One region of the Streptomyces sp. CNB091 genome, then DNA from elsewhere that is predicted to be linked to it. Evidence: riboswitches for the same ligand, from Rfam matches in the RefSeq annotation. Region 1 holds a riboswitch; each other region holds the start of a gene.
The links. A riboswitch is a leader RNA that binds a small molecule or an ion and turns the genes downstream of it on or off. The one in region 1 is predicted to bind cyclic di-AMP.

Region 1 (9,482 bases):
TGAGCGGCTTCCTGGTCGACCTCGGCGCGGGGCCCGTCGTGGCGGAAGCCGCCGACCGGCTGCCGCGCGGCGTCCTCTCCCTCGACCGGCTGGGCCGGATCACCTACGCGAACGGCCTCGCCGAGGAGCTGCTCGGCCACTCCAGGGAGGAGCTCGTGGGCCACGTCGTGTGGCAGGCCCTGCCGTGGTTCGGGCACGAGGCCTACGAGGACCACTACCGGGCCGCCCTGATGGCCGACGAGCCCGTCCACTTCCTCGCCCGCCGCCCGCCCTCGCGCTGGCTGTCGGTCTCCCTGTACCCGGGCCACGACGGGGTGAGCGTCGTCCTCCAGGAGACCGACCGGCCGGACTACGCCCCGGGCTCGGTCACCGCGCCCGGCCTCGGCATCGGCTCGACCGCCGACCGCTCCTCGGCGCTGTACCGGCCGGTGGCCCTCGCCATCGCGCTGACCGAGGCGGTCACGGCACGTCAGGTCTCCGAGGTGGTCACGGAGGAGCTGCTGCCCGCGTTCGGCGGCCGCCGGCTCGCCATCTACCTCCTGGACGAGGGCCATCTCCATCTGGCCTTCGAGACGGGGTTCCCGAAGGGCTTCCTCGACCGTTTCGAAGGGGTCGAGCTCGACGTCAGCATTCCCGGGGTGGAGACCCTGACCACGGGCCGCCCGATGTTCTTCGAGTCCATGCAGCGCCTGGCCGAGGCCTACCCGGGCATTCCGATCGACGCGGACGTCGGGGCCCGCGCGTTCCTGCCGCTGATCGCCTCGGGGCGGCCCGTCGGCTCCTGCATCCTCGGGTTCGACCGCCCTCGCGGCTTCAGCCCGGAGGAACGCACGGTCCTGACGGCACTGGCCGGACTCATCGCCCAGGCCCTGAAGCGCGCCCGGCGCTACGACAGCGAGTCGGCCCTCGCCCGCGGACTCCAGAACGCCCTGCTGCCGCACCGGCTGCCCGAGGTGGACGGGGTGGACACCCTGGGGCGCTACCTCTCCGGCACCCAGGGCATGGACGTGGGCGGCGACTGGTACGACGTCATCGAGACCGGCCACGAACTCGCCCTGATCATCGGCGACGTACAGGGACACGGTGTCTCCGCCGCCGCGACCATGGGGCAACTGCGCAGTGCGGTACGGGCGTTCGCGCTGAGCAAGCACGATCCCCAGGAGGTGATGAGCGGGACGAACCGGCTGCTCATCGACCTCGACCCGGGACAGTTCGCGAGCTGCTGCTACATCGCGCTGGACCCGGTGACCGGAGTGGCCCGCGCCGTACGGGCGGGGCATCCGCAGCCCGTGCTGCGGCGGGCTGACGGCCGGACGGAAGTGCTGGACCTGCCCGGCGGCATCGTGCTCGGGATCGACGGGCAGGCGGCCTATCCGGTCACGGAGATGCGCCTCGAACCGGGCGCGATGCTCGCCCTGTTCACGGACGGGCTGATCGAGCGCCCCGGGACGGACATCGACGAGGGGATCGAGCGGCTGCGCGCCACCGTCGAACGCATCGGCGCGGTCCCCCTGGCCGAGACGGCCGACCAGGTCATCGGAGAGGCCAGGGCGGCCACCGACCGCCCCGACGACATCGCGATCCTGCTCGCCGCCCGGTGGGCCGGGGCCCCGGAGGTCCGCCGGCCCCGGGAGGACCGGGCGCCCGGTCCCGACCTGTGGCGCACGTTCAGGAGGCCGGACCCGGGGCCCACGGCGGGCGCACCGGATCCGGCCCCCTGAGAGTCGTCCTGCCGGTCAGGCGCTGCTGAGGCGTTGATCAGGCGTCGGCCGGCGGCTCTGCCGGCGCGAAGGCGCCGGAGGCCTCCAGCATCCCCTCGCGCTCCACGACCTTGATCCGCTCACGGCCCTGGGCCGCGCCCAGCGCCTGCTCGTGGGCGTCCAGCTTGTGCCAGCCCTCCCAGGTCGTGTAGCGGACGCCGCGGTCCGCCAGGAAGGCCTCGACGGCCTCCGGAGCGGGCGTGGCCGGCTCCGGCAGCCGGCCGGCCGCCCGGTCCTCCAGGACGCAGGCGACCGTCTCGTTCGCGTCGCCCTTGGTGTGTCCGATCAGACCGATCGGACCGCGCTTGATCCAGCCCGTGACGTAGACCGAGGCCATGTGCTCGTCGCCGGCGATGACGCGTCCCGCCTCGTGCGGCACGGTGCCGGAGGCCACGTCGAAGGGGAGCTTGGGCAGCTCCTCCGAGTAGTAGCCGACGGCACGGTAGACGCTCTGCATGTCCCAGTCCGTGAACCGACCGGTGCCCCGGACGTTGCCGGTGCCGTCCAGCTCGGTGCGCTCGGTGCGCAGCGCCACGACCTTGCCGTCCTCGCCGAGGATCTCGACCGGGGACTCGAAGAAGTGCAGGAACAGCTTGTGCGGGCGGTCGCCGACATCGCGGATCGCCCAGTTCTCCAGGGTCTGCGCGACCATGTTGGCCTGCTTGTTCTCCCGGCGGGTCGCGATGGAGCCCTCGTCGTACTCGATGTCCTCGGGGTTGACGATGACCTCGATGTTGGGGGAGTGGTCCAGCTCCCGCAGCTCCATCGGGCTGAACTTGGCCTGTGCGGGGCCACGCCGCCCGAACACGTGTACCTCCAGCGCCTTGTTCTCCTTGAGGCCCTGGTACACGTTGTCCGGGATCTCGGTGGGCAGCAGCTCGTCCGCCGTCTTGGCCAGGACGCGGGCCACGTCCAGGGCCACGTTCCCGACGCCGAGCACGGCGACCTTCTCCGCGGTGAGCGGCCAGGTGCGCGGGACCTCGGGGTGCCCGTCGTACCAGGAGACGAACTCGGCCGCGCCGTAGGAGCCGTCCAGCTGGATGCCGGGGACGTCGAGCGCCCGGTCGGCCTCGGCGCCGGTGGAGAAGATCACCGCGTCGTAGAACGACCGCAGGTCGTCCAGGCCGATGTCGTGCGGGTAGCTGACGTTTCCGAAGAGCCGGATCTGGGGCTTGTCCAGCACCTGGTGCAGCGCCTTGACGATGCCCTTGATCCGCGGGTGGTCGGGGGCCACGCCGTAACGGATGAGGCCGAAGGGCGCGGGCATGCGCTCGAAGAGGTCGATGGAGACCCCCGGGTCCTGGCAGACCTCGGATTTGAGCAGCGCGTCCGCAGCGTAGATACCGGCGGGGCCGGCTCCGACAATGGCGACGCGGACGGGGCGTGTCATGGCGTGGTGATCCTTCAGGGCGGGCGAACGCGGGCAGGTACAGCGTACGTCGGAGGTAAGGGTTGGCTTACTAGTCTCCACCGCACACCGTAAGCGATCGCCCCGCGGGCCCTTCGATCGGCCCTGCCTAGAGTGTCCGATTGGCCCGTTTTCTCGTGCCGGTATGGGCGATTTGTTTCTTTTGGGCATTTTGATCGATAAGCGGCCTATTGGGGCTGCTGGGGCATTTCCGTGGCCTCATTTTCGCCATCACCGCGAGGGAGTGGTGAGCGTCACGTCCGAGACGGACGGACGCGGAAGTGGAAGCATCGGTTCCCTTCTGTGCGAAGAAAGTTGACGACGTGACGGAGTGGCCCGATCCGGCGATTCCGCCTTTCGATCTTGCGTGAAAAAGGGAATCCGGAATGCGGGGCTTGTTCTGTTCGACGTTTCTCGCCTACGGTCACCGTCAATCCGGATGGAACGCCGAATCCTGCCGCCGTCCGGGAATCCGAAACCCACTCACGCACGGCAGGAGCGGGGGACCCAGGTAAGTCGCCGATCCATAACCGGAACGGCTTGGGGTGAAGTCGCACGAGCGTGCGGCCAGACATCTCCCGTCTGAACCCGACAGCTCACCTCGCAGGCGCCGGAGAGGAAATCCCCCATGCCCGCACAGGGTAAGCACCGTCGTTCCCCGTCCACCTCGCTGCGCCGCGGCCTCGCCGCCGTGACCGCCGGTGGAGCCGTCCTCGCCCTCCCGGTGATCGGCGCCACCAGTGCCTTCGCCGCCCCCGCGCCCGCCGCGGCGCCGCAGCAGGCCGTGGCGCCCGCCTCGATGCCCCAGGCGAATTCCGCCGTGCAGGCCGCGCCCGCCCAGCATTCCGTGACGGCCGGTGAAACGCTTTCCAAGATCGCCCGCGAATACTCCATCAGCGGCGGCTGGGAGAAGCTGTACGAAGGCAACCGGAAGATCATCGGAGAGAATCCCGATCTTATTCAGCCCGGTATCAAGCTGAGTCTCGGAGTCAAGGCCGCGGCCTCTTCGGGCGGTAAGGCGGACAAGGCCGCCAAGGCTTCCCCGTCCGCCGCACGTGGTGCCGAAGCGGACCGTGCCGACCGTTCGGAGCGCGTCGACGCCGCTCCCGTGGCAAAGGCCGCTCCGGCCGCCGAGAAGGCCGTCACGTACACGAACGACCTCGACGGCTGGATCAAGGAGTCGCTGGCGGTCATGGCCGAGCAGGGCATCCCCGGCACCTACGAGGGGATCCACCGCAACATCATGCGCGAGTCCTCGGGCAACCCGGCCGCGATCAACAACTGGGACTCCAACGCGGTCAAGGGCACCCCGTCCAAGGGGCTGCTCCAGGTCATCGACCCGACCTTCCAGGCCTACCACGTGCCCGGCACCTCGACCGACAGCTACGACCCGGTCGCCAACATCACGGCCGCGTGCAACTACGCGGCGGACCGGTACGGCTCGATCGACAACGTCTTCGGCGCCTACTGATCCCTGCGCGCCCAATGCCGAGGGGCCCCGGACCTCATGGATGCTGTCGGCCAACAGCATCCTCCTGGTCCGGGGCCCCTCGGGCGTACCGGGAAGTTACCCCGAAGTTTCTAGTGACTTACCACCCCATCGACAGTAGAACCTGTTGCACTCTGTCGAGAGTGAGGTGTGTCACATGAGCGACACCACCATGCGGGATGGCGAGACCAAGGGTGTCTCGCGTCGAAGATTCATTTCTGGAACAGGTTCTCTTCTGGGTGCTGCGGTGATCGCCGGGCACTCCGCACCGGCGTGGGCGGGAGTCCGGGCGGCAGCAGCGCCGATCGGCTCCGGGGCCCGAGTGCCGGTGCTGGTCGTCGGCACCGGATACGGCGGCTCCGTGGCCGCCCTCCGGCTCGCCCAGGCCGGCGTCGACGTCCATATGGTCGAGATGGGCATGGCCTGGGACACGCCGGGCGCGGACGGCAAGATCTTCGCCAACACCACCAGGCCCGACGACCGTTCCTTCTGGCTGCGGACCCGGACCAAGCAGCCGCTGAGCAACTTCCTCGGCTTCCCCATCGACAGGCACGTCAACCGCTACACCGGCATCCTGGACGCCGAGGAGTTCGCCGGCATCACCGTCTACCAGGGCCGCGGCGTAGGCGGCGGGTCCCTGGTCAACGGCGGTATGGCCGTCACCCCACGCCGGGAGAACTTCGGCGCGATCCTCCCCACGGTGAACGCCGAGGAGATGTACAGCACCTACTACCCGCGCGCCAACAGCGGACTGGGCGTCACCACCATCGACCCCGCATGGTTCGACAGCGTCGACTGCTACCAGTACGCCCGGGTCGGCCGGAAACACGCCCAGCGCTCCGGCTTCCCGTTCCTCTTCGTCCCCGCCGTCTACGACTGGGACTACATGAAGCAGGAGGCGGCCGGGACCGTCCCCAAGTCGGCCCTGGACGCCGAGATCCTCTACGGCAACAACTACGGCAAGAAATCGCTCCAGAAGACCTACCTCGACCGGATCAGGGCCACCGGCCGGGTCACCATCTCCCCGCTCCACCAGGTCACCAGGGTCGCCCCGGCCCCCGGCGGCGGCTACACGGTGCTCATCGACCAGCTGGACACCGTCGGCCGGACGACCGCCACCAAGACCGTCACGGCGGACAAGGTGTTCTTCGCCGCGGGCAGTGTCGGCACCAGCAAGCTGCTCGTCGGCCTCAAGGCCACCGGCGCGCTGCCCCTCCTCAACAGCGAGGTCGGCAAGGGGTGGGGCGACAACGGCAACGTCATGTGCGGCCGGGCCAACCACCTCTGGGACCCGACCGGGAAGGTGCAGTCGTCGATCCCCACCGGCGGCATCGACAACTGGGAAGCCGGCGGGGCGTTCGCCGAAGTCGCCCCGCTGCCCACCGGGATCGAGACGTGGGCCTCGTTCTACCTCTCCATCACCAAGAACCCGAACCGGGCCCGGTTCACCTGGAACGCGGCGGCGGGTAAGGCCGAGCTGAACTGGCAGACGGCGTGGAAGCAGCCGTCCATCGACGCCGCGAAGACCATCTTCGACAAGATCAACCAGAAGGAGGGGACGATCTACCGCACGGACCTCTTCGGCGTCCACAAGATCTGGGGCGACCACCTCACCTACCACCCGCTGGGCGGCGCGGTCCTGGACAAGGCCACCGACAACTACGGCCGGCTGCACGGCTACTCGGGCCTGTACGTCATCGACGGCGCGCTGATTCCCGGCAACACCAGCGTGAACCCGTTCGTCACCATCACCGCGCTCGCCGAGCGCAACATCGAACGGATCATCGCCACCGATCTGTAGGCGACCCACGAGACGCGGGGACCCGCAAAGAGCCCGGGGCCGGGAGTGCCAACCCGGCGGCCCCGGACTCCGTCAGTAGGAGCCCGCCCCTCACCCGTGACCGGGCAGGACGCACACCGCGTCGATCCCCAGCACATGGTTGAGCCGCCCGAACGCCAGCCACGAGCCGATGCTCATCGTCAGCTCCACGATCTCCGCCTGGCTGTAGTGCGCGGTCATCCGCTGCCAGAAGGCGTCGTCCAGACCGTGGTGGTCGAGCGTGTACCGCTCGGCGTACTCCGCCGCCAGCCGGGTGCGCTCGTCGAAGGCGCCGGTCGTACGCCACTCGGTCACCGCGCCGGCGAACTCCTCCTCGACCTTCGCCCCGTCCCGCTCGGTCCGCCAGTCCAGGCAGAACAGGCACCCGTTGATCTGCGCGACCCGCAGCCTGGCCGCCTCGAACTCCCGCAGCCCCAGCGTCGTGTGCTCGTACACGGACATCGAGAAGGCGGCGGCGGCCATGCCGATGCCGGGGACCATCTCCCCCCACACGTAACCGATGGGCTCCTGGCCCTCCGGGATGTCGATGATCATGCCGGTCTCCTTCCCAGCCTGCCGACGGCAGGCCGCAGCGGAACGTCCAGTGCGTCGTACAGGCCCGGCTCCGCGTCCACCAGCCAGTCGACGGCGGAGACGAGCCGCCCGACCGCGGTGGCGTTCCCGCCCGCCGACCGGTTCTCGTCCTCGTCGGAGGCCTCGACCGTCACCTCGATACGGGGGCGGCCCTCGATCACCACCCGGTGCGCGCCCACCCCGTCGGGCGGGGACGGCCAGTCCGGGGCGCACGAGGGATGGATCCGGGTGATGTGCTCGATGACGATGCGCGGCACGCCGCCCACGACGCCCTGCACCTCGAAGCGCACCGCCCCCTGCGTGCCCGCCGCGAACTCTCCCATCGTGCGTGTGCGGACCGTCGACTCCAGCGCCCGACGGTCCATGGTCTCGCGGATCCCGTCCAGCTCGACGTCCAACGCCCGCGCCATGAGCCGTATCTGACCGCCCCACACCATCGTCGGAACGCTCTCCGCCAGCATCAGCGGCTCGTAGTCCATCGGGTGCCCCATGCCGATCAGATGGCGCACCGACTCCTCCTGCTCGTACGTGGAGTAGTCGAAGATCTCCTGGCAGCGGATGACGTCCACCTCGGTACCGAGCCCGCTGACCAGCAGGGGCAGGACGTCATTGCCCCAGCCGGGGTCGACCCCGGAGACGAAGAGCGAACCGCCCCCCTCGGCGATGGCGGCCAGGACCGGGTCCCGCAGCTCCGGCGGGGCGTTGCGCTGATCGTAGAGCGGATAGAGGCAGGGCGTGACGACCACCGCGCCGGCCCGGATCGCCCGGCCGATGTCGGCGAGGGCGTCGTCGGGACGGATGTCGCCGGACGCCGCGTAGACCACTGCCCGGGGGCGGGCGGCCAGGACGGCGGCGATGTCGTCGGTGGCCGCGACCCCGAGCGGGCGCCCGGCCCCGCCGAGCTCGCCCGCGTCGCGGCCGACCTTGGCGGGATCGTGCACGAGGACGGCGGTGAGTGCCAGTGCCGGATGGGCCTCGACGGCGCGGATCGCCGCGCGGCCGACGTTGCCGGTACCCCAGACAACCGTGGGAATCATGCGCGGAGGGTAGCCCCGGGCCCCTGCACTTCCCAGAGCCGTGCGGGACCCAGTTCGCCGGGTGGAAAGGGGTGTTCTCGAGAAGAGGTGCTTCCAGGCCGGCGGCGATCAGCCGGCCTGGAAGCGTACAAGCGGCTACCGCTTGTACCGTGCGCCGTTCGGGGCGCCGGTGACCGTGAACTGCGAACCGGGCTCGATGAGTACGTGGCCGTCGCGCGAGTCGGTGATCGTCACGTCTCTGAGCGTCGCGTTGCCGCGCGCGCCGCCCATCGCCAGGATGCCGGATCCGTTGTTGGACTTGTCGATCCGGACGTTCTCGATCGTGACGTCCTGCATCAGGCCGCCGCCCGTCTTGAACTGGATGCCGTCATAGGTGGAGTCGATGATGTCCGTGTCACGGATCGTGACTCCGGGGATCGGCAGGTTCTGCGGGAAGAGGGTGATCGCGCCGAACTCCTGGTCCTCGTTCCAGAAGGCTCCGCCGGTGCGGTACAGGCCGTTGTTGGCGATCAGCGTCTGCCCGGAGAAGGGCAGCGGGTCATGGTCGGTCGCCAGCATGATGGCCGGGTAGTTCATCGTGTCGGAGATCAGGTTGTTCTCGATCTTGTTGCCGTAACCCCCGTAGATCGCGATGCCGTTGGCTCGCCACGGGAGTTGGATGGTGTTGTTGCGGAAGCTGTTGTCGTGGCCGATGTCGACGGACTGGTCCTTGACGTACTTGCTGGACCAGACCGCCAGCGCGTCGTCGCCGGTGTTGCGGAACGACGAGTTGTGGACCGTGGAGTTGCGGGTGCCGTTGGCGAAGTTGATGCCGTCCGCGTACGTGTTGCGGATCCGCATCCCGGTGAACTCGACGCCGTCGCCCGGGTTCCACAGCTCCGGGAGGTTGGTGTAGTCGCGACCTGCCCAGACGCCCACGTTGGCGTGCTCGATCCAGACGTTGCTGATCTTCGTGTCCTTGCCGAACCGGCCGTTCAGCGCGACGCCGCCCTCGTGGTTGCCGTCGCCGCCGCGGATGGTGCCGGAGCCGAAGATGGCGATGTCGGAGATTTGCGTGTTCTCGTCGATGTCGAAACCGAAGTTGCCCTCGTGCGGGTGGTTGATGCCGCCCGCCTCGTGCGGCGGGGTGAGGGTGTAGAGCTGGGAGTGCCACATGCCCGCGCCCCGGATCGTCACATCGCGGATGCCGACCTGGTTGAACTGGCCCCGGTCGAGCGGGTCGTCGGTGAGGATCTTCTGCTCCTGGCGCCACTGGCCGGCCGGGATCCACACGCAGTCGATCCGACCGGTCTGGTTCGCCGTCACCGCGCGCTGGATCGCCGCCGTGTCGTCGATCCCGTCGTTCGCCACCGCGCCGTACGTCGTGATGGACACA
Region 2 (9,482 bases), 510 kb from region 1:
TCGCCCAACTGCGCGTGCTCGACCTGTCGAACGGGACGCTGGGCGACGAAGGCGCGGCCGCCCTCCTCGAAGGGCAGCCGCTGACCCATCTGGAACTCCTCGATCTCCACCACCACTTCCTCACCGATGCGATGGCGGAGCGGGTCCGTTCCGCCCTGGAGCCGCACGGCGTGCGGGTCGACCTCTCCGAGAAGTGCGAGCCCTGGGGCGACCGGGGTGCCGAGGGCCGCTACACCGCCGTCTCGGAGTAGGCGCCATGACGTATATCGGCATTCAGCACCTCGACCGTTTCCACGGGCTGCCCGTCCACACCCCGGCGCCGTCGTCCGGGTTCCTGCCCGCCGCCGAGACCGTGGCCTGGCGGCTGGAGGGCGACTACGGCGAGGACAGGGACTTCGCCGGCTGGTGGCAGGAGTTCCTGGACACAGTGGACACGGCCCGGGTCCGGGCGCTCGTCGTCGGCCCCTGGTGGCATGACGGCCACACGCCGTTCGCCCCGGTGATGGAGCTGATCGTCGCCCACGCGGACCGCTTCCCCGGGCTGCGCGGGCTCTTCCTCGCCGACGTCACGGATGAGGAGTGCCATGTCTCCTGGTTGCAGATGTGCGACATCACCCCGGTGCTCGAAGCACTGCCGCTGCTGGAGGAGTTCGCCGTGCGTGGCTGCGGCCGGGAGGGGCTGGGGCTGCGCCCCCTGCGCCATGCGTCGCTGAAGTCGCTGCGCTTCGAGTCCGGCGGCCTGCCGGGCGAGGTGGTGCGGGCGGTCTCCGCGAGCCAACTGCCCGCGCTGGAAAGGCTGGACCTGTGGTTCGGCAGTTCGTGGTACGGCGGCGACGCCACCGTCGACGACGTCCGGCCGGTCCTGTCAGGGGGCGTGTTCCCCCGGCTGCGCCATCTGGGGCTGCAGAACAGCGAGATACAGGACGAGATCGCCGCCGCGGTCGGTTCCGCGCCGGTCGTCGCCCAGTTGGAGACCCTGGCGCTGTCGATGGGCACCCTGAGCGACACGGGCGGCGAGGCCCTGCTCAACGGGCAGCCCCTGAACCACCTGGCCACGCTCGACCTGCGCCACCACTACCTCACCGAGCCGGTGCTGGACCGCGTCAGGACCGCGTGTGCCCCGGCCGTCGTCGAGGCCGGCGAGGCCGAGGAGGACTACGGGGACCCGGACGACGAGGACTACGAACCGGAACGCTATGTCGCGGTCAGCGAGTAGCGGCGGGGACGGCCCGGTGCCGCGCTTCGCGGTCGTCGGCAATCCGGACAACCGCCGGGTCGCCTTCTTCGAGGAGGCCGTGCGCTCCGCCGGGCTGCCGTCGGCCCGGGTGGTGCCCTGGCTCCGGGTGCTGCGCGGCGAGGCGGTGTTCGCGGCGGGCGAGAGCGTACGGATCGATTCGCCCGGTGAGGACGCCGAAGTGGAGCGGCTGCTCCGCGGGGTCGACGACCCGACCCGGGTGGAGGGTTCGGCCCGGTGGTACGCGCGCTTCACGGCGGCGGTGGACGCCGTGGCGGGCGTGGCCTCGGCCGCCGGCGCGGAGGTGCTGGGCTCCCCCGGTGACATCGCCGTGCTCTTCGACAAGCGGCTGTGCCACGGGGTTCTCGACCGCGCGGGGGTCCCCGTGCCCGCCTCGCCGACGTCCGGCCCGGGGGCGGCCCCGGTGCGCGACTGGTCCGACGTACGGGAGTTGCTGCGCGAGCACCGGATGCCCCGGGCGTTCGTGAAGCTCGCGCACGGCTCCTCCGCCTCCGGGGTGCTGGCGGTGGAGACGGCAGGTCCCGGCCGGGTCCGGGCGAGCACCTCCGTGGAGCGGGACGCGTCGGGTCGGCTGTTCAACTCGCTGCGGGTGCGGCGCTACACCTCGGAGGCGGAGGTCGGCGCCGTCGTGGACGCGCTGGCCCCGGACGGGCTGCACATCGAGCGCTGGCTGCCGAAGGCGTCCCAGCGTGGTCGGGCCGCGGATCTGCGGATCGTGGTGGTAGGCGGCCGGGCGACGCACGCCGTGGTGCGGACGAGCACGAGCCCCATGACCAATCTGCATCTGGGCGGAGCGCGCGGCGACCTCGACGAGGTCCGGGCCGCCGTGGCGGCCGCCGGCGGCTGCTGGCGCGAGGCGCTGGTGATGTGCGAGCGGGCGGCGGCCTGCTTCCCCGGGACGCCCTGCGTGGGTGTCGACCTCCTGCCCACGGCCGGCTGGCGGCGTTTCGCCGTCTGCGAGGTCAACGCCTTCGGCGATCTGCTGCCCGGACTGACCGGTCTGCCGGGCAGCGGCGCCGAGGGCCTGAACACCTATGCGGCGCAGGTCGCCGCCGTACTGGACCGAGCAAGGAACCACCGTGCCGTCACCCCTTCCTGACCCCGACATGTCCCCGCTGCCCGTCGATGGTGGCCGGCCCGACATGGGCGAGGTCGTGGGCAGCCACGATCTGCTGCTGGTCACCCTGGACACTCTGCGCCACGACGTCGCCGTCGAGCTGGCGGCCGCCGGGCGGCTCCCCAACCTCGCCCGGCATCTGCCCGGCGGCGTCTGGGAGGAGCGGCATGCTCCGGGCAGCTTCACCTACGCCTCGCACCAGGCGATGTTCGCCGGGTTCCTGCCGACGCCCGCCTCCCCGGGACCGCATCCCCGGTTGTTCGCGGCGCGGTTCGCGGGCAGTGAGACGACGGCGGACGGCACGTTCGTGTTCGACACGCCCGATCTGGTGTCGGGGCTGGCCGCCGAGGGCTACCGCACGGTGTGCGTCGGCGGGGTCGGCTTCTTCAACCGCCGGGGACCGCTCGGCTCGGTGCTGCCCGGGATGTTCCAGGAGAGTCACTGGGAACCCGGCTTCGGCGTCGCCTCGCCCACCTCGTTCGAGGAGCAGGTGGCCAGGGCGGAGCAGGTCGTCGCGGCGCTCCCCCGGGAGCAGCGGCTGTTCCTCTTCGTCAACGTGTCCGCCCTGCATCAGCCGAACTGGTTCCATCTGCCCGGGGCGACCCGTGAGGCGGGTGACTCCCGGGCCACGCACGCGGCGGCCCTGGAGTACGTGGACCGGCACATCGGCCGGCTCTTCGCCGCGGCGAGCAGCCGTCGCCGGTGCTTCGCCATCGTCTGTTCGGACCACGGCACGGCCTACGGCGACGACGGCTACACCGGTCACCGGCTCGGCCACCCGGCCGTCTGGACCGTCCCGTACGCCCACTTCTTCCTCGAACCACCCGCACCGCTCGCCCCGGGGGCCGCCCGATGACCACCACCGTCGCCGCCGAAGCGGCCACCGCCGTCCGGCCGTACGAGAGTTACGTCTACGCCTATCCGCACAAGACGGCCTACCGGCCGCTGAAAGACCGCCCGTCACTGCGGTCACTGTGGGCGGCGGAGCCCAAGGACGCGCTCTCCCTCTACCTCCACATACCGTTCTGCGAGGTCCGCTGCGGTTTCTGCAACCTCTTCACCCGGATCGGCGCGCCCGAGGAGCTGACGACGCGCTATCTGGACGCGTTGGAGCGGCAGGCCGTCGCCGTGCGGGACGCGCTGGGCGACGAGGAGCCGGTGCGGTTCGCCGCGGCGGCGTTCGGGGGCGGCACGCCGACGTTCCTGACCGCGGGTGAGCTGGAGCGGCTCTGCGACATGGCGGAGAAGCGGATGGGCGCCGACCTGCGCTCGGTGCCGCTGTCGGTGGAGACCTCCCCGTCCACGGCGACGGCGGACCGGCTGGCGGTGCTGGCCGACCGGGGCACGACGCGGATCAGCATCGGTGTGCAGAGTTTCGTGGACGAGGAGGCGCGGGCTGCCGTCCGCCCGCAGCGCCGCGCCGATGTGGAGGCGGCGCTCGGCCGGATCCGCGAGGCCCGGATCCCGGTGCTGAACATCGACCTGATCTACGGCATCGACGGGCAGACCGAGCGCAGCTGGCTCGTCTCGCTGGACGCGGCGCTGGCCTGGCGCCCGGAGGAGCTGTATCTGTATCCGTTGTACGTCCGCCCGCTCACCGGTCTGCACCGCCTGGGCGCGGCCACCGGCGCCGAGGCGGAGGCCCTGGAGCAGGCCGCCTGGGACGAGCAGCGGCTGCGGCTGTACGCGGTGGGGCGGGACCACCTGCTGGCGCACGGCTACGAGCAGGTGTCGATGCGGATGTTCCGGCGGTCCGACGGACCGCGGGAGCAGGAGGGTCCCGAGGACTACGCCTGCCAGACCGACGGCATGATCGGCCTCGGCTGCGGTGCCCGTTCGTACACGGCGGCCCTGCACTACTCCTTCGACTACGCGGTGGACATGCGGGAGATCCGGTCGATCATCGACCGGTTCACCTTCGCCGAGGACTTCTCCCGGGCCGAGGTCGGCCGGTACGTCGACGCGGACGAGGCGCGACGGCGGCATCTGCTGCAGTCGCTTCTCCAGGCGGCGGGGCTGCCGGTGGCGGAGTACCGGGCGCGGTTCGGCACGGATCCGGGCGCGGATTTCCCGGCCGAGCTGGCGGGGTTCGCGGCCCGTGGCTGGCTGGACGCGTCGGCGCCGGACGGTCTGCTGAGGCTGTCCCCGTCGGGCCTCGCCCACTCCGACGCGCTGGGTCCCGCGCTGTTCTCCCCCGGGGTGCGGGCCGCGATGGCCGCGTACGAGCGGAAGTGACGGGGCCATGGACCTGACGATCCTCTACCGGGGCCCGCTCGCCTCCTGCGACTACGACTGTCCGTACTGCCCGTTCGCCAAGCGGCGGGACAGCCGCGCGCAGCTCACGGCGGACCGGGAGTCGCTGGAGCGGTTCACCGGCTGGGCCGCGGAGCGGACCGGCGACCGGCTGTCCGTGCTGTTCACCCCGTGGGGCGAGGGCCTGGTGCGCTCCTGGTACCGCCGGGCGCTGACCGATCTTTCACGGCTGCCGCACGTCGGGCGGGTGGCGATCCAGACGAACCTGAGCGGCCGCACCGACTGGCTGGCCGACGCCGATCCGGAGCGGATCGCGCTCTGGTGCACGTACCACCCGGGGCAGACACCGTACGAGCGGTTCCTGGGCAAGTGCCGGGAGCTGTCCGCGAAGGGGATCCGCTACAGCGTGGGCGTGGTGGGGTTCGACGAGCACCTCGACGAGGCGAGGCGGCTGCGGGCGGCGCTGCCGGAGGAGGTCTATCTCTGGGTGAACGCCGCCGAGGGGCACACCTACACCGACGAGGAGGCGGCGCGGTGGACGGAGCTGGATCCGCTGTTCCCCTTCAGCCGTGATCCGCACCGTTCGGCGGGGCTGCCCTGCCGGACGGGCGAGTCGGTGATCTCGGTGGACGGCGACGGCACGGTGCGGCGCTGTCACTTCGTCAAGGCGGAGCTGGGCAATCTCTACGACGGCAGCTACCGCCGGGCGCTCGGCCCGCGGGTCTGTCCGCTCGCCGTGTGCGACTGCCACATCGGCTATGTGCATCTGGAGTCGCTGCCGCTGTACGACGTGTTCGCGGGCGGTGTCCTGGAGCGGATACCGGCAGGGCACCCCCCGGGCGGGGGCACGCCGCCGGACGGGCTCGTGGTGCCGGGCCCGTCCCGGCGTGCGCTTCCCCTGCTGGGGCCCTGACCGGCTCGACGGCTACAGCGGCAGGAGGTCCGGGCGCTTCGCCTCGACGTGGTCGCCGGAGGACTCTCCGCGCAGTCGGCGGCCGATCCAGGGCACGAGGTATTCGCGGGCCCACTGGATGTTGTCGCGCCGTGCGTCGAAGGGGCGGCGCTGGGCCTGCGGCGGCCAGGGCTGGTCGGGGTCGGCGGGCACGTCGTGGCCGAGGACCTGGGCGGCGCGCAGCGCCACGCGGGTGTGGCCCTCGGGCGACAGGTGCAGCCGGTCGTTGTCCCACGCGCGCCGGTCCTGCACGGAACGCAGCGACCACAGGTCCAGCACGGGGCAGTGGTAGCGGTCGGCGATGGCCCGCAGATGGACGTTGTACGTGGCGATCTTGCCGCGCATGTGGCGCAGCACCGGAACGCCCCGGGTGTCGAAGCCGGTGGTGACCATGACCGTGCCGACGGCGTTGCTCAGGTCGGCGACCGCCCGCTCGAAGCGCTCGGCGAGGTCGTCGGGGTCGGTGCCGGGCCGGATGATGTCGTTGCCGCCCGCGCAGAAGCTGACCAGGTCGGGGGCCAGTTCCTTGGCGCGCGGGATCTGCTCCTCGACGATCTGGTCGAGGAGACGTCCTCGTACGGCGAGATTGGCGTAGCGGAAGTCCCCGTGCGGGGAGTCCAGGGGGCCGGTCGCCCCCTCGGGGGCCGGGAGCCGGTCGGCGAGGAGCACCGCGAAGCGGTCCGCCCAGCCGAGATACGTCCCGTCGGGGCCGGGATCGCCGACGCCCTCGGTGAAACTGTCGCCAATCGCCGCGTACGACCCGATGGTGTGCTGCTGGTTGTTTCTCGAATCGTCTGCCACAAGCACTTATCCTGCATCGTGCGATGTGACCTACGCGACCGTAATACGGGGTTGACGGGTGGTGAGATAGACCACCCGGTCAGTTTTTGGTAAGCCGGAATAAGTGGAGGGGCGGTGCGCCGCCGCGCACCGCCCCTCGATCACTTCTCGCCGCGTCCGGTCGGACGGAGCCGTCGGACGAAGACGTCAGACAGAGACGCCGTGCTGACGCAGGTACGCGATCGGGTCGATGTCCGAGCCGTAGCTCGGGCCGGTGCGGACCTCGAAGTGCAGGTGCGGGCCGGTGGAGTTGCCGGTGGAGCCGGAGAGGCCGATCTGCTGGCCGCCGGTGACGGTCTGGCCGACGGAGACGTTGAGCGAGGACTGGTGGGCGTACTGGGAGTACATGCCGTCCTCGTGCTGGATGACGACCTCGTTGCCGTAGGAGCCGCTGTTGCCGGCCGAGACCACGGTGCCCGGGCCGATGGCGAGTACGGGGGTGCCGGAGGCGGCCTGGAAGTCCGAGCCGGTGTGGTAGCCGCTGGACCAGCTGGCGCCGGAAGCCCGGTACTGGGTGGTGACGTTGGCGCTGGCCAGCGGGGCGGACCAGCCGGAGCCGGTGGCCTCGGAGGAGCCGGTCCGCGAGGAGCTGCCGGAGCCCTCGGAGTCGTCGGCGGAGACGGTGTCCGCCTTCGGGGCCTCCTTCGGCGCGGCCTTCTTCGGGGCGGCCTCGGGAGCCGCGGACTTCTCGGCCGGGGCGGAGCCCTGGGCGCCGAGGGTCAGCTTCATGCCCGGGTGGATCAGGCCGGGGTTCTCGCCGACGGTGGAGCGGTTGTCCTGGTACAGCTTCTCCCACCCGCCCTTGAGCTGGTGCTCGGCCGCGATCTTCGCCAGGTAGTCGCCGGAGACGACGGCGTACGTCTTCGGGGTGGCCTTCGACGCGGCGGGGGCGGCGGCCGGGGCGCTGTGCGCGGCGGCGACCGAGGCGGCGGCGGACTTCGCGGCCGGAGCGGCCTGGTCCGCCGCGTTCGCGACGGTGGCCCCGATGAGCGGGAGGACGAGTGCGGCGCCTCCGGTCCCTGCGACGAGGACGCCGCGGGAGATCGGGCCGGACTTCGGACGACGGTGCTTACCCTTTGCGGGCATGGGAAGTTCCTCTCCGGCGCCTGCGAGGTGAGCTGTCGGGTTCGGGCTGGAGATGCCCGGTCGCGTTGCGGCGACTTCACCCCGAGCCGGTCCGGATCGCTCCGGATCGGCGGCTTACCTGGTTCCCCCGCTCCTGCCACGCGTGAGTGGGTGGGTGCGAATTCCGGGCGGCGGCAGGATTAGGCGGTCCGTCCGGATTGCGGCGACCGTAAACGAGTCAGGACGAGCTGAACAAGCCATCGGTTGCTCGCCGGAATCATCGGTTCACTATCGCCCCGGAATTCCCGTCACACTCCGTGGATTACGGATCTTGGATTTCCGTGCGGGCAACGGGAATGCCTTGGGGCGCGCCCACCACGGACCGTCACGGATATGATCCCGCTCACCTCCGAAATCCCATCTCCCCCATTAGCGGGGCATGTTCTGCGAAATGCACCAATACGGACATTGGGTCAACCTCCCCCCTGACGCCGGGTCAGCCTGGACGTCTCGGCACCCCGCACCGGAGCTCTCGACCGTGATGATTTTCCGTCGAATCGATGTCGTATCGTCACGGGAGCGCCCTCGCCGGCGAGCCGCGCCGACGCCAGAGATCCCAGGAGCCACCGTGACGCAGCAGGTGCCGCAGGTCCCGCCGACAGAGACCGCGCTGACCGGAGTCCGCAACTTCCGCGACGTGGGCGGGCTCCCCACCGCGGACGGCCGGCGCACCGCCTTCGGGCGGCTCTACCGGAGCGGCCACCTGGCGCACGCCACGGCCGAGGACGCGGCCTTCCTCGGCGGGCTCGGGCTGCACACGATCTTCGACTTCCGCCACTCCGCCGACCACCGGCTCGACGGCTACGACATCGAGCTGGCCGGTGTCCGCAATGTCAGCATTCCGCTCTCGGACCCGGCCGACGGCGCCGAGTTCTGGCGGCTGGTGGGCGACGGAAACATCGAGCAGCTGCGCTCGGCCCTCGCGAACGGCCAGGGCGTCGACCGCATGATCCGGATGTACCGCGCGACGATTCTGGACCGCACCGCCGAGCACAGCCGGGTGCTGCACTCCCTGGCCGAGGACAGCGTCCCCGCCCTGATGCACTGCGCGGCGGGCAAGGACAGGGCCGGTCTCTCGATCGCGGTCACCCTGCTGGCGGTCGGCGTCGAGCCGGAGGCGGTCGAGGAGGACTACCTCAAGTCCAACGACCTCCACCGCCGCTACGCCGTGAAGCGCTCCGACGCGTCCGGCACCGGCATGTCGCCCGAGGTGCTGGAGCTGCTGGACCCGCTGTTCGGGGCGCGGCCCGCCTACCTCGCGGCGGCCTTCACGGCCATCGAGGAGAACTGGGGAACGACGGACCGCTACCTGTCGGAGGGGCTGAAGGTCTCCCCCGAGACCCGGGAGCGGCTGCGCGAGCGCCTGCTCGACCAGGGCTGACCCGGACGGGAGGCGATCCGTCCGGGGGTGGTCGGTCGTCCGCCCGGCGTCACTTGCTCCCGGCCACCACGAAGAGCAGGTAGAGGAAGCCCGCGATGACGTGGCCCGCCACCAGGTAGGCGAAGAGGCGGATGATGACACCGCGCGGCATCCGCTTCTCCTGCGGGTCCTCGTTCGGGCGGCGGCCGGGGCCCAGCGGGTCGTAGTGCTCGGAATCGGACATGACGGTCCTCTCTGTCGGCCTCGCGGCCGGTGGAGCGAAGGAGGGAGCCGGCCGGGACGGCCGGTTCAGCGCGCGTGGAGGGCGTTGCCGAGGCACAGCTCGGCGGCGGGGCTCTGGAGCAGGGAGTGGACGAAGAGCAGCTCCGCGCCGCAGCGGTCGACGGCCGCGATCCGGTGCGGGGTGAGCGAGTCGAAGTGGGCGCTGTCGCCGGGTTCGAGGTCGTGGACGGTGTCGCCGAGCCCGATCCGCAGCCGCCCCTCCAGGACGTACAGCCACTCCTCGCCGGGATGGACCCGGACCAGGTCGCCCTGGGCCCCGTGCGGAACGCGCACCCGC
Region 3 (9,482 bases), on a different contig from region 1:
CACCCCCGCCGCAGCCGGTCCCGGCACCCTGACGCCGTCCCCAGGAAGGCCCCCGTTGACCCCGCCCCGCACTCCACAGATCCCGGTCGTCGTCCTGGCGGGCTTCCTCGGCTCCGGCAAGACCACGCTCCTGAACCATCTGCTCCGCAATCGTGCGGGCACCCGGATCGGCGTGATCGTCAACGACTTCGGGGCCATCGAGATCGACGCCATGACCGTCTCCGGGCAGGTCGGCTCGACCGTCTCGCTGGGTAACGGCTGTCTGTGCTGCGCCGTCGACGCGAGCGAACTCGACACCTTCCTGGAGACGCTGACCCGGCCGTCCGCCCGACTGGACGTGATCGTCATCGAGGCGAGCGGTCTTGCCGAACCCCAGGAGCTCGTCCGTATGCTCCTGGCCAGCGACAACCCGCACATTCTGTACGGGGGCCTCGTCGAGGTCGTCGACGCGGCGGAGTTCGACAGCACCCGTCAGCGGCATCCGGAGCTCGACCGCCACCTCGCCGTCGCCGACCTCGTCGTCCTGAACAAAACCGACCGGGTGGGGGAGGCCGACCGGGAGCGGCTGCGTGCGTCGGTCGCGGAGCTGAGCGGACCCGCCGCCGTGATCTCCGCCGTGCACGGCCGGATCGACCCCGAGTTCCTCTTCGACCCGGCTCTGCGACCGGACCACGAGGACACGGTCCGCCAGCTCACCTTCGAGGACCTGCTCAGGGAAGAGGCGACCGAGGGGCACGAGGGGCATCTCCACGCCGCTTACGAGAGCGTGGACTTCACCTCGGACGCCCCCATGGACCCACGCCGCTTCATGGAGTTCCTCGACTCCCGGCCCGACGGGCTCTACCGGATCAAGGGGTTCGCGGACTTCGGCGCCGGCGACCGGGACCACACGTACGCGCTGCACGTGGTGGGCCGCTTCCTTCGCTTCGTCCCCCGCCCGTGGGCGCGCGGCGAACAGCGGCTCACCCAGCTTGTCATGATCGGCGCGGGCATCGACGCCGAAGGGCTGCTGGCCGGACTCGCCGCCTGCCGCGCGGACGAGCCCGAGCGTGCGGACGCCGCTGACGTGGAGCGCGCCATGTGGGGTGTGCTCCGCTACGTGCAACAGGAGACGGACCCCGTGGACGTACGGGAAGCGGCCGTGGAGGCGTAACACCCCGGGCCGCTCCCGCCGTACGGAGAGGGTGCCTACAGCGGCGGTCCCGCGATCACGTCCACCGTCTCCAGCAGCGGAGTGCCCGAGCCGTCCCGCCTCGGGTCCGGCTCCGGCAGCTTCGCCGGGGTGCCGTTTTTTTGCGCGGCCCGTGCCGGGGTGGGGCCCGCCCACGCGAACACCAGGACGTCCTCGCCCTTCAGGAACCGTTGGCAGCGCACCCCACCGGTGGCCCGGCCCTTGCGCGGATACTGGTCGAACGGGGTGAGCTTGGACGTCAGCACCGAGTCGTCCAGCGTGCCGTGCGAGCCGGCCACCGTGAACACGATCGCCCCGGCCGCCGGGTCCACCGCCGTGAACGACAGCACCTCGGCCCCGGCCGTCAGCTTGACGCCCGCCATCCCCCCGGCGGCCCGCCCCTGCGGACGTACCGACGCCGCCGGGTACCGGAGCAACTGGGCGTCGGAGGTGATGAACACCAGATCCTCCTCGCCCGTGCGCAGCTCGGTCGCGCCCACGACGCGGTCACCGTCCTTGAGGGCGATGACCTCCAATTCGTCCTTGTTGGGCGGGTACTCCGGCACGACGCGTTTCACCACGCCCTGAAGGGTGCCGATCGCGAGGCCCGGCGAGGACTCGTCCAGGGTGGTCAGGCAGATCAGCTCCTCGTCCGCCTCCAGGCTGAGGAACTCGGAGATCTGCGCCCCGCCGGAGAGGTTCGGCTCCGCGTGGGTGTCCGGCAACTGCGGCAGATCGATTACCGAGAGCCGCAGCATCCGGCCCGTGGAGGTCACCGCCCCGACGTCGCCGCGCGCCGTCGCCGCCACCGCCGACACGATCACGTCGTGCTTGGTCCGCCGGGCGTCCTCGGAGATCTCGACCGGCTCCGCGTTCGCCGTGCGGGCCAGCAGGCCCGTCGAGGAGAGCAGCACCCGGCACGGGTCGTCCGCCACCTCCAGCGGCACGGCAGCGATCTGCGCACCGGCCGACTCCAGCAGCACCGTGCGCCGGTCCGTGCCGAACTTCTTCGCCACGGCGGCCAGCTCCGAGGAGACCAGCTTGCGCAGCTCCGCGTCCGACTCCAGGATCGCGGTCAGCGCGTCGATCTCGCCGGTGAGCCGGTCCCGCTCGCTCTCCAGCTCGATCCGGTCGAAGCGGGTGAGCCGGCGCAGCGGGGTGTCCAGGATGTACTGCGTCTGGATCTCGCTCAGCGAGAAGTGCGCCATCAGACGCTCCTTCGCCTGCGAGGAGTTGTCGCTGTCCCGGATGATCCGGATGACCTCGTCGATGTCGAGCAGGGCGACGATCAGGCCCTCGACCAGGTGCAGCCGGTCGCGGCGCTTGGTGCGGCGGAACTCGCTGCGCCGGCGCACCACCTCGAAGCGGTGGTCCAGATAGACCTCCAGCAGCTCCTTGAGGCCCAGGGTGAGCGGCTGGCCGTCGACCAGCGCCACGTTGTTGATGCCGAAGGACTCCTCCATCGGCGTCAGCTTGTAGAGCTGCTCCAGCACCGCTTCCGGCACGAAGCCGTTCTTCACCTCGATGACCAGACGCAGTCCGTGCGCCCGGTCGGTGAGGTCCTTGACGTCGGCGATGCCCTGGAGCTTCTTCGCCGAGACCAGGTCCTTGATCTTGGCGATCACCTTCTCCGGGCCGACGGCGAAGGGCAGTTCGGTGACGACGAGGCCCTTGCGGCGGGCCGTCACGTTCTCCACGGCGACGGTGGCACGGATCTTGAACGTGCCGCGGCCCGCCGTGTACGCGTCCTTGATGCCGCCCAGCCCGACGATGCGGCCGCCGGTGGGCAGGTCGGGTCCCGGGACGAAGCGCATCAGCGTCTCGACGTCGGCGCCCGGGTGCTTGATCAGGTGCCGGGCGGCCGCGATGACCTCGCCCAGGTTGTGCGGAGGCATGTTGGTGGCCATGCCCACGGCGATCCCGGAGACCCCGTTGACCAGGAGGTTGGGATACGCGGCGGGGAGGACGACCGGCTCGCGCTCCTGGCCGTCGTAGTTCGACTGGAAATCGACGGTGTCCTCGTCGATCGCCTCGGTCATCAGCGAGGTGGCGTCGGCCATCCGGCACTCGGTGTACCGCATGGCGGCCGGCGGGTCGTCGTTGCCCAGGGAACCGAAGTTGCCGTGGCCGTCCACCAGGGGGAGGCGCATCGAGAACGGCTGCGCCATGCGCACCAGGGCGTCGTAGATCGAGGCGTCGCCGTGCGGGTGCAGCTTGCCCATCACCTCGCCGACGACGCGGGCGCACTTCACATAGCCGCGGTCGGGGCGCAGCCCCATCTCGTTCATCTGGGACACGATGCGGCGGTGCACCGGCTTCATGCCGTCGCGGGCGTCGGGCAGGGCCCTGGAGTAGATCACCGAGTACGCGTACTCGAGGAAGGAGCCCTGCATTTCGTCGACGACGTCGATGTCGAGGATCTTCTCCTCGAAGTCGTCCGGCGGCGGCGGGGTCTTCGTGCTACGGCGGGCCATCGCGGCTGCGACTCCTTCACAGATTCTGTTCGGACAACCTGAGCTTGTTCGGTACGACACGAGTTAGTGACGCGGTCCATTGTGGACCGCCGTGCTGACAACGCCGACCTCGACCCGTCCGAAGCGGGCCGAGGGGCCCGCCCGGACAGCGTCCGCGACACCATCGACGGAAACATCCGAGGAACGGGAACTTCGCCAGGTGCCGGTGCGCTTGCTTAGAGTGGCAGGTCTGGCAGGAAGTCCAGTATCGCGATCGAAGGGACGTACATGCCCATGGGTCACACGGCCACCGCACAGGCCGGCTCCGGCGGCTTGACAGCGACCGAGCACCGCCTGGCCAACGGCCTGCGTGTGGTGCTCTCCGAGGACCATCTGACCCCGGTCGCCGCGGTCTGCCTCTGGTACGACGTCGGCTCGCGCCACGAGGTCAAGGGACGCACCGGTCTGGCTCACCTTTTCGAGCACCTGATGTTCCAGGGCTCGGGTCAGGTCAAGGGGAACGGTCACTTCGAGCTCGTCCAGGGGGCCGGCGGCTCGCTCAACGGGACGACCAGCTTCGAGCGGACCAATTACTTCGAGACCATGCCCACCCACCAGGTGGAGCTGGCGCTCTGGCTGGAGGCCGACCGGATGGGCTCCCTTCTCGCCGCGCTCGACGAGGAGTCCATGGAGAACCAGCGCGACGTCGTCAAGAACGAACGCCGCCAGCGTTATGACAACGTGCCCTACGGCACCGCGTTCGAGAAGCTGACCGCCCTCTCCTACCCCGAGGGCCACCCGTACCACCACACCCCGATCGGCTCCATGGCCGACCTGGACGCGGCCACGCTGGAGGACGCCCGCGCGTTCTTCCGTACGTACTACGCGCCCAACAACGCGGTGATCTCGGTCGTCGGCGACATCGACCCCGAGCAGACGCTCGCCTGGATCGAGAAGTACTTCGGCTCCATCCCCTCCCACGACGGCAAGCAGCCGCCGCGCGACGGGACGCTGCCCGGGACCATCGGCGAGCAGCTGCGCGAAGTGGTCCACGAGGAGGTCCCGGCGCGCGCACTGATGGCCGCCTACCGCCTCCCCCACGACGGCACCCGCGCCTGTGACGCCGCCGACCTGGCGCTCACCGTGCTGGGCGGCGGCGAGTCCTCCCGGCTGCACAACCGTCTGGTCCGCCGCGACCGTACGGCGGTGGCGGCCGGTTTCGGACTGCTGCGGCTCGCCGGAGCGCCCTCGCTCGGCTGGCTGGACGTGAAGACGTCCGGCGGCGTCGAGGTCGAGACGATCGAGGCCGCGGTCGACGAGGAGCTGGCCCGGTTCGCCGCCGAGGGGCCCACTCCCGAGGAAATGGAGCGGGCCCAGGCGCAGTTGGAGCGCGAGTGGCTCGACCGGCTCGGCACGGTCGCCGGCCGCGCCGACGAACTGTGCCGCTACGCGGTGCTGTTCGGTGATCCGCAGCTCGCCCTGAGCGCCGTGGGCCGTGTCCTGGACGTCACCGCGGAGGAGGTGCGCGCGGCGGCCGAGGCGGCCCTGCGCCCCGACAACCGGGCGGTGCTGGTGTACGAGCCCATCGAGCCGGCGGACGAGTCCGACGGGTCCGACGAGGGCGCGGCAGCCACCGAGGGCAGCGACGCGCACGAGGGGGCGGACAAGTGAGCGACGCCGCCGTGACTGGAGTAGCCATGGAGTACCACCCGCAGCCCACGCCCGGCACGGCCCGCCCCTGGGCCTTCCCGGCGCCCGAGCGCGGCGCCCTGCCCAACGGGCTGACCGTGCTGCGCTGCCACCGCCCCGGCCAGCAGGTCGTCGCGGTGGAGATCTTCCTGGACGCGCCGCTGGAGGCCGAGCCCGAGGGCCTGGACGGCGTGGCCACGATCATGTCGCGGGCGCTCTCGGAGGGCACCGACAAGCACAGCGCCGAGGAGTTCGCCGCCGAGCTGGAGCGCTGCGGCGCCACGCTCGACGCGCACGCCGACCACCCCGGCGTCCGGGTCTCCCTGGAGGTCCCGGTCTCCCGCCTGGCCAAGGCCCTCGGGCTGGTCGCCGAGGCGCTGCGGGCCCCGGCCTTCGACGGGAGCGAGATCGAGCGCCTCGTCGGCAACCGCCTCGACGAGATCCCGCACGAGCACGCCAACCCGTCCCGGCGCGCCGCCAAGCAGCTCTCCAAGGAGCTGTTCCCGGCCACCGCCCGGATGTCCCGCCCGCGCCTGGGCACCGAGGAGACGGTCCGGCGGATCGACGAGAGGGCCGTGCGCGCCTTCTTCGACGCCCATGTCCGCCCGTCCACCGCGACGGCCGTGATCGTCGGCGACCTGACCGGCATCGACCTGGACGCGCTGCTGGCGGAGACCCTCGGCGACTGGTCGGGCAACGCCGGCCAGGCCCGCCCGGTGCCACCCATCACCGCGAACGACACCGGCCGCGTCGTGATCGTGGACCGGCCCGGCGCGGTCCAGACCCAGCTGCTGATCGGCCGCATCGGCGCCGACCGGCACGAGCGCGTGTGGCCCGCCCAGGTGCTCGGCACGTACTGCCTGGGCGGCACCCTCACCTCCCGGCTGGACCGGGTGCTGCGCGAGGAGAAGGGCTACACCTACGGGGTGCGGGCCTTCGCCCAGGTGCTGCGCTCCAGCGGCCCCGACTCGGGCGGCGCGGCCATGCTCGCGATCAGCGGGTCGGTGGACACGGAGTCCACCGGGCCGGCACTGGACGACCTCTGGAAGGTCCTGCGGACGCTGGCCGCCGAGGGGTTGACCGACGCCGAGCGCGAGACGGCCGTGCAGAACCTGGTGGGCGTCGCCCCGCTGAAGTTCGAGACCGCCGCCTCCGTCGCGAGCACGCTGGCCGACCAGGTCGAGCAGCACCTCCCCGACGACTACCAGGCCCACCTCTACGCCCGGCTCGCCGAGACGGGCACCGTGGAGGCGACCGCCGCCGTGGTCAGCGCCTTCCCGGTCGACCGGCTGGTCACGGTCCTCGTGGGGGACGCCGCCCGGATCGAGGAGCCCGTGAAGGCCCTCGGCCTCGGAGAGGTGTCCGTCGTCACCGGCTGACGCATGTGTGGCACACCGCCGCGAACAGGACCCCGACGAACGCGTATTCGTCGGGGTCCTTCCCTTTTTGGCTGATTAATCCAGTCCGTCCCCTTTGAGGGAGAGGCTGCCTGTCTGCCCTGTGGGATGTACGACAAATCCCCTGGTCCGTTTGGCGATGGGAAGCCGCCCGGCCTAGCGTCGGCTCGGCTGTCCGCCACCCGTATGCCGCAGCCGCGGCGCCGGACAGTCATCGCCGAGTCCCCGTCAGGCGCGAGCCTGGGGAGCCGGGGACCCACGCAGTCCCTGGGGTGAATCGGAGGCCCGTGCCGCGAGACCGGCGTGGGGCTCCGTAGGAGACCTTCCTGCTCCGAACCCGTCAGCTAACCCGGTAGGCGAGAAGGAAGGAAAGGATCAGCCCCTCCATGGCGTTCACCCGTGCCACCGGGAAGCACCGTGCCCCGAGCCGCCTCACGCGCCGGAGCGCCCAGGCCGCCGGCATCGCGGCTCTGGCCACCGTCGGCGTCCTCGGCTCGCCGGCCTCCCCGGCCCTCGCCGCGGACACCGAGGCCGCCCAGGTCGCCGACACCGGCCTCACCCAGGCCGTCGCCCTCGACGCCACTCTCGCCGAGCAGATAGACGCCCAGGCCCACGCCCAGAAGCAGCAGGCCGACGCGATCGCGAAGGCGAAGGCCAAGGCCGCCGCGGAGGCCCGCGAGAAGGCGGCCAAGGCCAAGGCGAAGGCGGAGGCCGAGCGCAAGGCCGAGGCCCGCGCCAAGGAGGTCCGCGAGGAGAAGGCCCGCGCCGCCCGCGCCGCCGAGCGCGCCCGCCTGAACGCCTTCCACCTCCCGGTCGCCGGCTCCCACGTCACCACCGGCTACAACGCCGGCGGCTCGCTCTGGTCCTCCGGCAGCCACTCCGGCGTGGACTTCCAGGCCGCCTCCGGCAGTTCCGTCGTCGCCGTCGGCGCCGGCACGGTCGTCGAGGCCGGCTGGGGCGGCGCGTACGGCAACAACGTCGTGCTCCGGATGACGGACGGCACGTACACCCAGTACGGCCACCTCTCCTCGATCGGCGTCTCCGTCGGCCAGAGCGTCTCCTCCGGCCAGCAGATCGGCCTCTCCGGCTCCACCGGCAACTCCACCGGCCCGCACCTGCACTTCGAGGCCCGGACCAGCCCCGACTACGGCTCCGACATGGACCCCGTCGGCTACCTGCGCTCCCACGGGCTGAACGTCTGACCCGCCCCGCGCGACCCCGTCCGAAGGCCCCGGCGCCCCCGGGGCCTTCGGCGATTCCGGCCCGTGGATATCCATGGATTCCGGCCTGCCATCGGAAATTGTGGCAGATTGCAATAGAGTCACGGAACAGACGTCGGGCGGCCGCGTTTCGCGGGGAACGAGGCGGAGGTTCGGGCATGCGCATTCCCGCGCATTCGGTATGCACGGCAATCCGTGACGACATCGTCTCCGGTGTCTACGAGCGGGGCAGCCGCCTCACCGAGGAGCTGCTGGCCCGCCGCTACGGGGTCTCCCGCGTCCCGGTCCGCGAGGCCCTGCGCACACTGGAGTCCGAGGGCTTCGTCGTCACCCGCAGACATGCGGGCGCCTGTGTCGCCGAGCCCACGGCGCAGGAGGCGGCCGACCTCCTGGAGGTGCGGATGCTCCTGGAGCCACTGGGTGCGGCCCGCGCCGCGCAGCGCCGCACGGAAGCCCACCTGAAGGTGCTCCGGGGCCTGGTCGGACTGGGCCAGGAGCGGGCTCGCCGTGGCGAGGGCGAGGATCTGCGCTCCCTGGCCGGCTGGTTCCACGAGACCCTCGCCCACGCCTCCGGCAGCCCCGGACTCATCGCCCTGCTCACCCAGCTCCGGCACAAGATCGCCTGGATGTACGCGGTCGAGCAGCCGGCCCGCCCGGTCGACTCCTGGGTCGAGCGCGGCGCGATCCTGGACGCCGTGGCGCGCGGCGACGCGGAGCGGGCGAGGGCGCTGACCGCCCAGTACGCGGAACGCGCCGCGGGGACCCACCGGCTGCGCCGCCCGCAACCGCCCGGGCGGCGCACCGCGCCCGTTCCCCGCGTGAGGACTTCGCAACATGACGTAAACATCGCGGGCGTGCGCAATTAACAGAAGAGTCGTAGACAAAGAGAAGTAATTGCGGGGCATTGTTTGTGCTGCCCGAAATTTTCGATGCGTAGCTCTTTCCCGAAAGCGAAAGAGCCGTGATCCCTCAGAGGGGTCACGGCTCTCGCACCTGTCGAATCCGGCCGGGCCGGGTCGCGTGGGTCAGACGGTCTCGGGGAGTTCTTCCAAGCCCTCGGCGACCAGCTTCGCGAGCCGGTCCAGAGCGGCCTCGGCGTCGTCCGCGTCGGACGCGAGCACGATCTCCTCGCCGCCCTGCGCACCCAGGCCGAGCACCGCGAGCATGGAGGCGGCGTTCACCGGGTTGCCGTCGGACTTGGCGATCGTCACGGGGACGCCGGAAGCCGTGGCGGCACGGACGAAGATGGAAGCGGGGCGGGCGTGCAGGCCCTCGGCCCAACCGACGTTTACGCGGCGCTCAGCCATGGTTCTGCCCTTCACATATCAACGGTTGTCTAGACCAGTCTCTCATGCAGTGCGTGGTGCTGTGCCCGGCCTCCCGCCCGGTGCTGTGCCCGCCTCCTGTCCGGTCCTGTGCTCCGGCGGCCCCGGTCCGGGCCCCCTCAGACTGCCCGGGCACCGATCTCTCCGCGACCGGGGTCCCCGCCGTAGGCTTTGCCCATGGAGCCCACGCCGGAGCAGAGTCCGCATCACGCGTACCCCGACCACTG

Region 2: another riboswitch for cyclic di-AMP. It lies ahead of D581_RS0101320 (M23 family metallopeptidase); the one in region 1 lies ahead of D581_RS0103545 (LysM peptidoglycan-binding domain-containing protein).
Region 3: another riboswitch for cyclic di-AMP. It lies ahead of D581_RS0109840 (M23 family metallopeptidase); the one in region 1 lies ahead of D581_RS0103545 (LysM peptidoglycan-binding domain-containing protein).

The regions. Positions count from the first base shown of each region.
Region 1 covers NZ_KB898990.1:823,179-832,660, forward strand. Annotated here, with positions in the region: gene D581_RS0103535 (SpoIIE family protein phosphatase) at 1-1,721, shown strand, start outside; gene D581_RS0103540 (FAD-dependent oxidoreductase) at 1,759-3,150, opposite strand; cyclic di-AMP (ydaO/yuaA leader) riboswitch at 3,639-3,793, shown strand; gene D581_RS0103545 (LysM peptidoglycan-binding domain-containing protein) at 3,797-4,639, shown strand; gene D581_RS0103550 (GMC oxidoreductase) at 4,815-6,458, shown strand; gene D581_RS0103555 (carboxymuconolactone decarboxylase family protein) at 6,549-7,031, opposite strand; gene D581_RS0103560 (dihydrodipicolinate reductase) at 7,028-8,107, opposite strand; gene D581_RS0103565 (CARDB domain-containing protein) at 8,243-9,482, opposite strand, start outside.
Region 2 covers NZ_KB898990.1:311,005-320,486, reverse strand. Annotated here, with positions in the region: gene D581_RS0101355 (STM4015 family protein) at 1-251, shown strand, start outside; gene D581_RS0101350 (STM4015 family protein) at 257-1,216, shown strand; gene D581_RS0101345 (STM4014 family protein) at 1,197-2,354, shown strand; gene D581_RS0101340 (STM4013/SEN3800 family hydrolase) at 2,398-3,228, shown strand; gene D581_RS0101335 (STM4012 family radical SAM protein) at 3,225-4,607, shown strand; gene D581_RS0101330 (STM4011 family radical SAM protein) at 4,615-5,538, shown strand; gene D581_RS0101325 (SGNH/GDSL hydrolase family protein) at 5,551-6,378, opposite strand; gene D581_RS0101320 (M23 family metallopeptidase) at 6,565-7,503, opposite strand; cyclic di-AMP (ydaO/yuaA leader) riboswitch at 7,506-7,666, opposite strand; gene D581_RS0101315 (tyrosine-protein phosphatase) at 8,111-8,923, shown strand; gene D581_RS1000000141520 (DUF6126 family protein) at 8,973-9,146, opposite strand; gene D581_RS0101305 (helix-turn-helix domain-containing protein) at 9,212-9,482, opposite strand, start outside.
Region 3 covers NZ_KB898993.1:381,433-390,914, reverse strand. Annotated here, with positions in the region: gene D581_RS0109865 (citrate synthase/methylcitrate synthase) at 1-32, shown strand, start outside; gene D581_RS0109860 (CobW family GTP-binding protein) at 56-1,153, shown strand; gene D581_RS0109855 (DNA topoisomerase IV subunit A) at 1,189-3,645, opposite strand; gene D581_RS0109850 (M16 family metallopeptidase) at 3,913-5,295, shown strand; gene D581_RS0109845 (M16 family metallopeptidase) at 5,322-6,692, shown strand; cyclic di-AMP (ydaO/yuaA leader) riboswitch at 6,916-7,083, shown strand; gene D581_RS0109840 (M23 family metallopeptidase) at 7,097-7,912, shown strand; gene D581_RS0109835 (GntR family transcriptional regulator) at 8,089-8,796, shown strand; gene D581_RS0109830 (HPr family phosphocarrier protein) at 8,956-9,237, opposite strand; gene D581_RS0109825 (GNAT family N-acetyltransferase) at 9,433-9,482, shown strand, end outside.